DNA from 3 places in the Streptomyces sp. NBC_01571 genome. Region 2 is predicted to be linked to each of the others. Evidence: riboswitches for the same ligand, from Rfam matches in the RefSeq annotation. Region 2 holds a riboswitch; each other region holds the start of a gene.
What was found. Region 2 has a riboswitch for cyclic di-AMP ahead of OHB41_RS39530 (LysM peptidoglycan-binding domain-containing M23 family metallopeptidase). Riboswitches for the same ligand answer to the same signal wherever they lie in the genome.
Positions count from the first base shown of each region.

Region 1: it holds a riboswitch for cyclic di-AMP, as region 2 does, so the genes downstream of both, OHB41_RS27160 (LysM peptidoglycan-binding domain-containing protein) here and OHB41_RS39530 (LysM peptidoglycan-binding domain-containing M23 family metallopeptidase) in region 2, are expected to answer to the same signal.
Region 3: it holds a riboswitch for cyclic di-AMP, as region 2 does, so the genes downstream of both, OHB41_RS07635 (C40 family peptidase) here and OHB41_RS39530 (LysM peptidoglycan-binding domain-containing M23 family metallopeptidase) in region 2, are expected to answer to the same signal.

Region 1 covers NZ_JAPEPZ010000001.1:6,007,527-6,009,780, reverse strand. The annotation lists gene OHB41_RS27165 (CocE/NonD family hydrolase) at 1-91, shown strand, start outside; cyclic di-AMP (ydaO/yuaA leader) riboswitch at 699-807, shown strand; gene OHB41_RS27160 (LysM peptidoglycan-binding domain-containing protein) at 830-1,597, shown strand; gene OHB41_RS27155 (HAD family hydrolase) at 1,704-2,254, opposite strand, start outside.
Region 2 covers NZ_JAPEPZ010000001.1:8,830,371-8,832,624, forward strand. The annotation lists gene OHB41_RS39525 (tyrosine-protein phosphatase) at 1-396, opposite strand, end outside; cyclic di-AMP (ydaO/yuaA leader) riboswitch at 948-1,106, shown strand; gene OHB41_RS39530 (LysM peptidoglycan-binding domain-containing M23 family metallopeptidase) at 1,110-1,964, shown strand; gene OHB41_RS39535 (SGNH/GDSL hydrolase family protein) at 2,236-2,254, shown strand, end outside.
Region 3 covers NZ_JAPEPZ010000001.1:1,683,282-1,685,535, reverse strand. The annotation lists gene OHB41_RS07640 (LysE family translocator) at 1-588, shown strand, start outside; gene OHB41_RS07635 (C40 family peptidase) at 653-1,126, opposite strand; cyclic di-AMP (ydaO/yuaA leader) riboswitch at 1,130-1,293, opposite strand; gene OHB41_RS07630 (hypothetical protein) at 1,661-1,966, opposite strand; gene OHB41_RS07625 (ATP-dependent Clp protease proteolytic subunit) at 1,974-2,254, opposite strand, start outside.

The DNA.
Region 1 (2,254 bases), 2.8 Mb from region 2:
TCGGACATGGGAGCGGAGGATCCCGCGCACGACGGGACAGGGCCCCGGCGGCGCCATCGGCGATCCCGCGGAGCGGAGCGCGGACCGCTGAATTCCTGACGAACCCCGGCAGGGACGCCCGCCCGCTTCCACGGGTGGCCGGGAGACGGTCGCCCGCCTCGGCAGCACCGGGGCGGAAGCGGTGGTCGGGATCAACAGGCCATACACAGAGCCTGAGTTCGACCTTCATCCCGACATGAAGCGGCACGAATTTCCCGAACACCGTCTCCACAGGCTCCACTTCAGGCCCGACGGGGACCGGCTCCCCCACGGGGACCCCGCCACGGACCCGTCCCTACGAGCGGTGCGCCCGGCTCCGATCGGGGACTCAGCGGCCTCTTATCCGCGCCTTATATGCCCGACTTGCCTTCATTGCCGCTTTATTCCTGCGGCATGGAGTGAGTTGGGTCACGCCCGAAGGTCATCTACTCCGCAGCCCCGCCGAGCGACTACCCGTTTGCATAAGCCAAGTTGAGCGAAGCATTCCGGATTAATCGGGCAATTCATCTGCCCTTATGTCCTGGTGAAAACGATCTACACCGCGACATCAAGGCTTGTTCCGGACATGTGCTCTCGCATACCTTCACGTCACTCCGGACGGATCGCCCAATCCTGCCGCCGACCGGAAACCCACACCCGACCACACACGCACGGCAGGAGCGGGGGACCCAGGTAAGCCGCCGATCCGAAGTCCGGAACGGCTAGGGGTGAAGTCGCACTCAGCGTGCGGCCGGGCAGCTCCCGCCCGAACCCGACAGCTCACCTCGCAGGCGCCGGAGAGGAACACGTCATGGCCGCAGCAGGTAGACACTGCCACCCGAAGACCCGCAGCACCCTCGTCCGCGGCATTCTCGCTGCGGGCACGGGCGCGGCGGTACTCGCCCTCCCGCTCCTGGGCGCCACCTGCGCACAGGCCGCCACGGGCGCCTCCGACGTCAAGCTCGTCACGTACAAGGTGGTCACGGGCGACACCCTGGCCAAGATCGCGCGGAAGTACCCCTCCAGCGGCGGCTGGAAGAAGCTCTACGAGGCCAACAGCGCGGTCATCGGCCCCAACCCGTCGGCGCTCCGTCCGGGCCTCACCCTGACGGTCGGGACGCAAACCGTCCAGAACATCGCAAAGTCGACAAAGGTCACGGAAGCGGTCGCCAAGACCACGACGGTCAAGACCACGGCCGCCAAGACCACGGCCGCCAAGACCACGGCCGCCAAGACCACGGCCGCCGCGAAGACGTACACGAATGACCTCGACGGCTGGATCAAGCAGTCGCTGGACATCATGGCCAAGAACGGAATCCCGGGCACGTACAACGGCATCCACCGCAACGTCATGCGGGAGTCCTCCGGAAACCCCAAGGCCATCAACAACTGGGACTCCAACGCCGCCGCCGGTATCCCCTCCAAGGGCCTGCTCCAGGTCATCGACCCCACGTTCAAGGCCTACCACGTGGCCGGCACGTCGTGGGACTCCTACGACCCGGTCGCGAACATCACCGCCGCCTGCAACTACGCGGCGGCGAAGTACGGCTCCATCGACAACGTCAACGGCGCCTACTGACCGGACGCCACGCAACCGGGGCGCCGGACCGGACATCCGGCGCCCCCGGAAGCCAGGACCCCGGGAAACCGGGCCCACGGCAAACCGAGGCCCCGGGAAATCGGGGCTACGGAGCGGAGAGCGGGAACAACCGCTCCAGTACCACCGCGATCCCGTCGTCCTCGTTCGACAGCGTCACCTCGTCGGCCACCGCCTTGAGCTCTGGGTGGGCGTTGGCCATGGCGACCCCGTGGGCGGCCCAGTCGAACATGGGGATGTCGTTGGGCATGTCACCGAAGGCGACGGTGGCTTCGGAGGCCAGCCCGAGATGGGCGGCGGCGAGAGCCAGCCCCGTCGCCTTGGTCACCCCGCATGGCTGGAGTTCGACCGTGCCGGGCCCCGACATGGTGACGGTGGCCAGAGAACCCACCACCCCCCTGGCCGCCGCGGCCAACTCGTCGTCGGACAGCAGCGGGTGGCGCAGCAGCACCTTGCTGATCGGCTCCGTCCAGAGGTCGTCACGGCGTCCGACCCGTACCGCGGGAAGCGTCGGGTGCGGCATCACATAGCCGGGTTCGATGAGTGTCAGTCCGTCCGCGCCGTCCTGGTCCACCGCCGCGTACAGCAGCCCGACCTCCGCCTCGATCTTGCCGAGCGCCGTCTCCGCGAGTTCCCTGT
Region 2 (2,254 bases):
GATGATCGTGCGGTACGAACCGATCATCCGGTCCGCCGCCCGGCCGTCTCCGAGGTGGGCACGGAGCTGGTCGAGCTCGCCGTCGCGGACCATCTTCCAGAACTCGCTGCCGTCGGCCGGGTCCGTCAGCGGAAGGTTCACGTTCCGTACACCGGGCAGCTCGACGTCCGGCCCCTCCAGCTTCTGGTCCGAGGCATTGCGGAAGTCGAAGATCGTGTGCAGGCCCAGGGAGGAGAGGAACACGGCGTCCTCCGCTGTGGCGTGCGCGAGGTGACCACTGCGGAACAGCCGCCCGGTCCGCACCCGTCGGCCGTCCACGGTGGGCAGGCCGCCCACGTCTCGGAAGTTGCGCACTCCGGCCAGCTCGGGCTCGGTCGACGGGACCTGCTGCGTCACGGGGGCTCCTCCCATAGGGCCGTCGGCACAGCTCGTCGTTGCTCGCCGACGGGAATCGCCTCTCGACGATACGACATGGGTTCCTCGGGCAATGAGTTGTCCACAGGCGCTGCCGAGCCGGGCGCACTCGGTCCGCACGGACGGGTGAAACAGGTGAAGTGCATCGGGATGCGGTGCTGTTGCACCACGGACCGCACACGGGACCGCGTGGGGATCTCGCTGCCGTGTTCATCCGACTTCGTCCCATATCGGTGCTTTGTGCCAGTTGTCACTTTAGGCATAACTGGCCCGGGAATATGGCTACATGGGATGACGTGCGTGAGCAGCGTCATATGCGTGACGATGCGTGGCGGCGCTCCTTCCTCCATGTGCCCGCACCGCCGCGCGGATTGCCGGGTCGGAGAGATCGCCGTGCACGGAGGGTGACGGGCAATTCGGGCATCGATCATGAAATGGGTGCGCGCGGGGATCGCGGACAGTTGTCGACGCGCTCTTCTCTCGCCTACGTTCGCCCTCAATCCGGACGGACGCCCAATCCTGCCGCCGCCCGGAATCCGCACTCACCCGAACGCGGCAGGAGCGGGGGATCCACAGGTACAGCGCCTGTTCCGGTCTCCGGAACGGCTAGGGGTACAGCCGCGCTGCCGCGCGGCCGGACATCTCCAGTCCGCACCCGACAGCTCACCTCGCAGGCGCCGGAGAGGAAATGCGCCATGCCCGCGAAGGGTAAGCACCGTCGCCCCAAATTCCTGCGTCTGCCCCGCGCGATCGCCGTGGCCGGCACCGGTGGTGCCGCGCTCGCACTGCCGCTGATGGGGGCCGTCTGCGCCCATGCCGCGGCCCCGGCGGCCGCGGTCCCGTCCGCCGTGCAGAGGATCACGACGGTTTCCACACCTGCCGGGACCGCCGCGGCGAAGACCTATGTCGTGAAGGCCGGCGACACGCTGGCGAAGATCGCCGACCGGCAGCACGTCAGCGGCGGCTGGAAGAAGCTCTACGCCGACAACCGCGCGGTCGTCGGCGCCGATCCGACGGTGATCCGCCCCGGTCTGAAGCTCACGATCGAGGGGCAGGGCGCCACGCAGCCGTCCGCGTCCACCGCCACCCGGACCGCCGCGGCCAAGACCACCGCGGCCAAAGCCACCCCGGCCGTCGACGCGGGCTACACCCTGCCGGTCCAGGGGGCCATCATCGGCACCGGCTACAAGGTGCCCGGCAGCATGTGGTCCAGCGGCTACCACACCGGTGTGGACTTCGTGGTCCCGACCGGCACCACGGTCAGGTCCGTCGCCGCGGGCACCGTCGTCTCGGCCGGCTGGGGCGGCGCGTACGGCAACCAGGTCGTCATCCAGCACGCAGACGGCCGGTACTCGCAGTACGCCCACATGTCCGCGCTCACCGTCGCGGCGGGGCAGACCGTGACCGAGGGTCAGCAGGTCGGCGTCTCCGGCGCGACCGGCAACGTCACCGGTCCGCACCTGCACTTCGAGATCCGCACGACGCCGGACTACGGCTCGGACCTGGACCCGGTCGCGTACCTGCGCTCGCACGGGGTCGTCGTCGGCTGACGCTCCCACACGTCCAGCGGGCCGGACCCCACTATCCCGGGGTCCGGCCCGCGGTGTCCCGCCGGTGCGGGTGGGCGTCGCTTCCGGATCACGTACTTCAGGCGTGGAGGCTGTTCAACCACGCCTGAAAGAGCCCTATTCCGGATTTCACCGGTCTTTATGAGTGGCTTATCTCACCACCCGTCAACCCATTCCTACGGTCGCGTAGCTCACATCCCAAGGTGAATCATGGCTCGCTGTGGCAGACGATTCGAAGAGTGACAACAGAGCAGTGATCGGGTCGTACGTGG
Region 3 (2,254 bases), 7.1 Mb from region 2:
AACGCCCTCGTCTCCCGCCGGGCCGGAGTGGCGTGCGCGCTCGGGGTCGCGGGCGGCCTGCTCCTGCACACGGCGCTGGCCGTCGCCGGCGTCGCCGCCGTCCTCGCGGCCGTGCCCGCGCTGTTCCGGACGCTGCAGCTCCTCGGCGGCGGCTACGTGCTGTACCTCGGTGCGCGGGCTCTGGGCGGTCTGCGACGGCGGCGCGACCGGGAGCCGGACCGGGAGCGCTCGGCGGTGTCCGGCGGGACGCCGCCCGGCGAGGCCGGGCCCGGCGTGCCGGGGGAGGGGAGCCGGCCGCTGCGGCAGGGCTTCGTCACCAACGCGCTCAACCCGAAGGCGCCGATCACGTTCCTGAGCCTGCTGCCGCAGTTCGTGCCCGCGGGCAGCCCCGCGATGCCCCGCACCCTGGTGCTGGCCCTGATCGTGGTGGCCCTCGCCCTGGTGTGGTTCCCGGCGGTCACCCTGCTGGTCGACCGGCTCGGCCGGTGGCTGCGCGGGCCGCGGGCCGCCCGCGCCGTGGAGGCGGTCACCGGGAGCGCGCTCGCGGTGCTCGGCCTGGTGCTCCTCCTGGAGCCCCTGACGGCCTGAGGGCCTCCAGGGTTCGTGCCCCCGGGGGCGGCGGCCCCGGCGCCGCCGCCCCACCCGGTCAGGTTCAGCTGATCCGGCCGTACCAGACGCTCCTCGTCCAGATCTTCTGGAGCTTCACGACCTCCCCGCTCTTCGGGGAGTGCCAGATCTTTCCCTTCCCGGCGTAGATGCCGACGTGGTACACGTTCCGGCCCGAGTGGAAGAACACGAGGTCACCGGCCTTGCGGTGCGAGGCGGAGATGTGGTGGCTCTTGTTGTACTGCCCCGCGGCCGTACGAGGCAGTTTCTTGCCCGCCTTCTTGTACGAGTACAGGGTGAGCCCGGAGCAGTCGAAGCGGCGCGGCCCGGTGGCACCGTACTTGTACGGGGCGCCCTTCTTGGATGCCGCGACCTGGAGTGCCCTCGTGGCCGGTGTGGCCGCCTCGGCGTCGGCTGCGACGCCAGGGACCACCAGGCTGCCGCCCACGGCGGCGATGGTCAGAGCCGAGGCCGTACCGGCCCGGGTCAACAGCGACGGGACACGATTCAGCGCAGTCATGCGCAACCCTTCGTCAACCGCCTGTGAAGGATGACCTGTCGGATTCGGGCTGGCGAAGTAGCCCGGCCGCGTACGCGGCTTCACCCCAAGGACCGCCCGGATCTCTCCGGCGGCCCGTCTTGCTGGGTCCTCCACTCCTGCCGATGCACATCTGTCGACCGGTCATCCGGGCGGCGGCAGGACTCGGCGTCCGCCCGGACCGCCCCGCCGGTGTGGCGGGGGCTTGTCGTCGGAAGGGATCTTCACGCATGGGTGTCGGAAAATCCGAGCGGAACCGGTGATTTGTGGGGTTACTCACCACTCACCCGTTCGGGTGGACACTCCTCTGTTCGAGGGGTTTTGGGGACGTCGGCAACGCCCTTACCAGCAACGGAACGTTTCATTCCGCCTTTTGGCTACGCGTGTTGCGCAACTTCCGGGGCCACCCGGAAGGACGCGCGTCTACGCCATTGGGGGGTACGCCGACTGGTCCGTTTGAAACCCGGGCCGGGCGCTCCGCAGATCGGCGTGAGCGTCGGCCCGGGCGTGGACGCCTCAACTGCCGGAGTCGGGCGGCAGGGTGACGCGGGCGGCCCGCCGCTCGCCGTCCAGAACTCGCAGGGCCTGCGCCAGGGTCGGCGCGTGCACCTCGCTCTCGCCCCGCTGGTGCATCAGGGCCAGGGCGTCACGCAGCGCGGTCGCCTTGCCGACGAGTGCCTGGGCGGCGCGCAGCCCGCGATAGGTGTCTCCCGGGCGGGCCGGGTTGATACGGCCGACCAGGTCGACCACGTCGAGGTAGCGGTCTATCAGCTCGGCCTCGGCGTGTGTCAGTGCGGGCAGCGGAGGCAGTTCGGGCACCATCGGCGGATCACCTCGCGTCGGGTGTGGCGTTCCCCGCACCGGGCGCGGTGCGCGAGTTCTTGCGGCTCGGGATGATCCCGTCCACCAGCCCGTACGCCAGCGCGGCCTGCGCGTCCAGAATCGTGTCCCGCTCGATGTCGGCGGCGACTTGTTCGGGATTTTGCCCCGTGTGCCGTACGAGCATGTCCTCCAGCAGCTTCCGAGTGCGCGTCAACTCCGCTGCCTGGAGGGCCAGATCGCTCGCCTGCCCCTGGACCGGTCCCGGGAGCGAGGGCTGACGGATCAGCA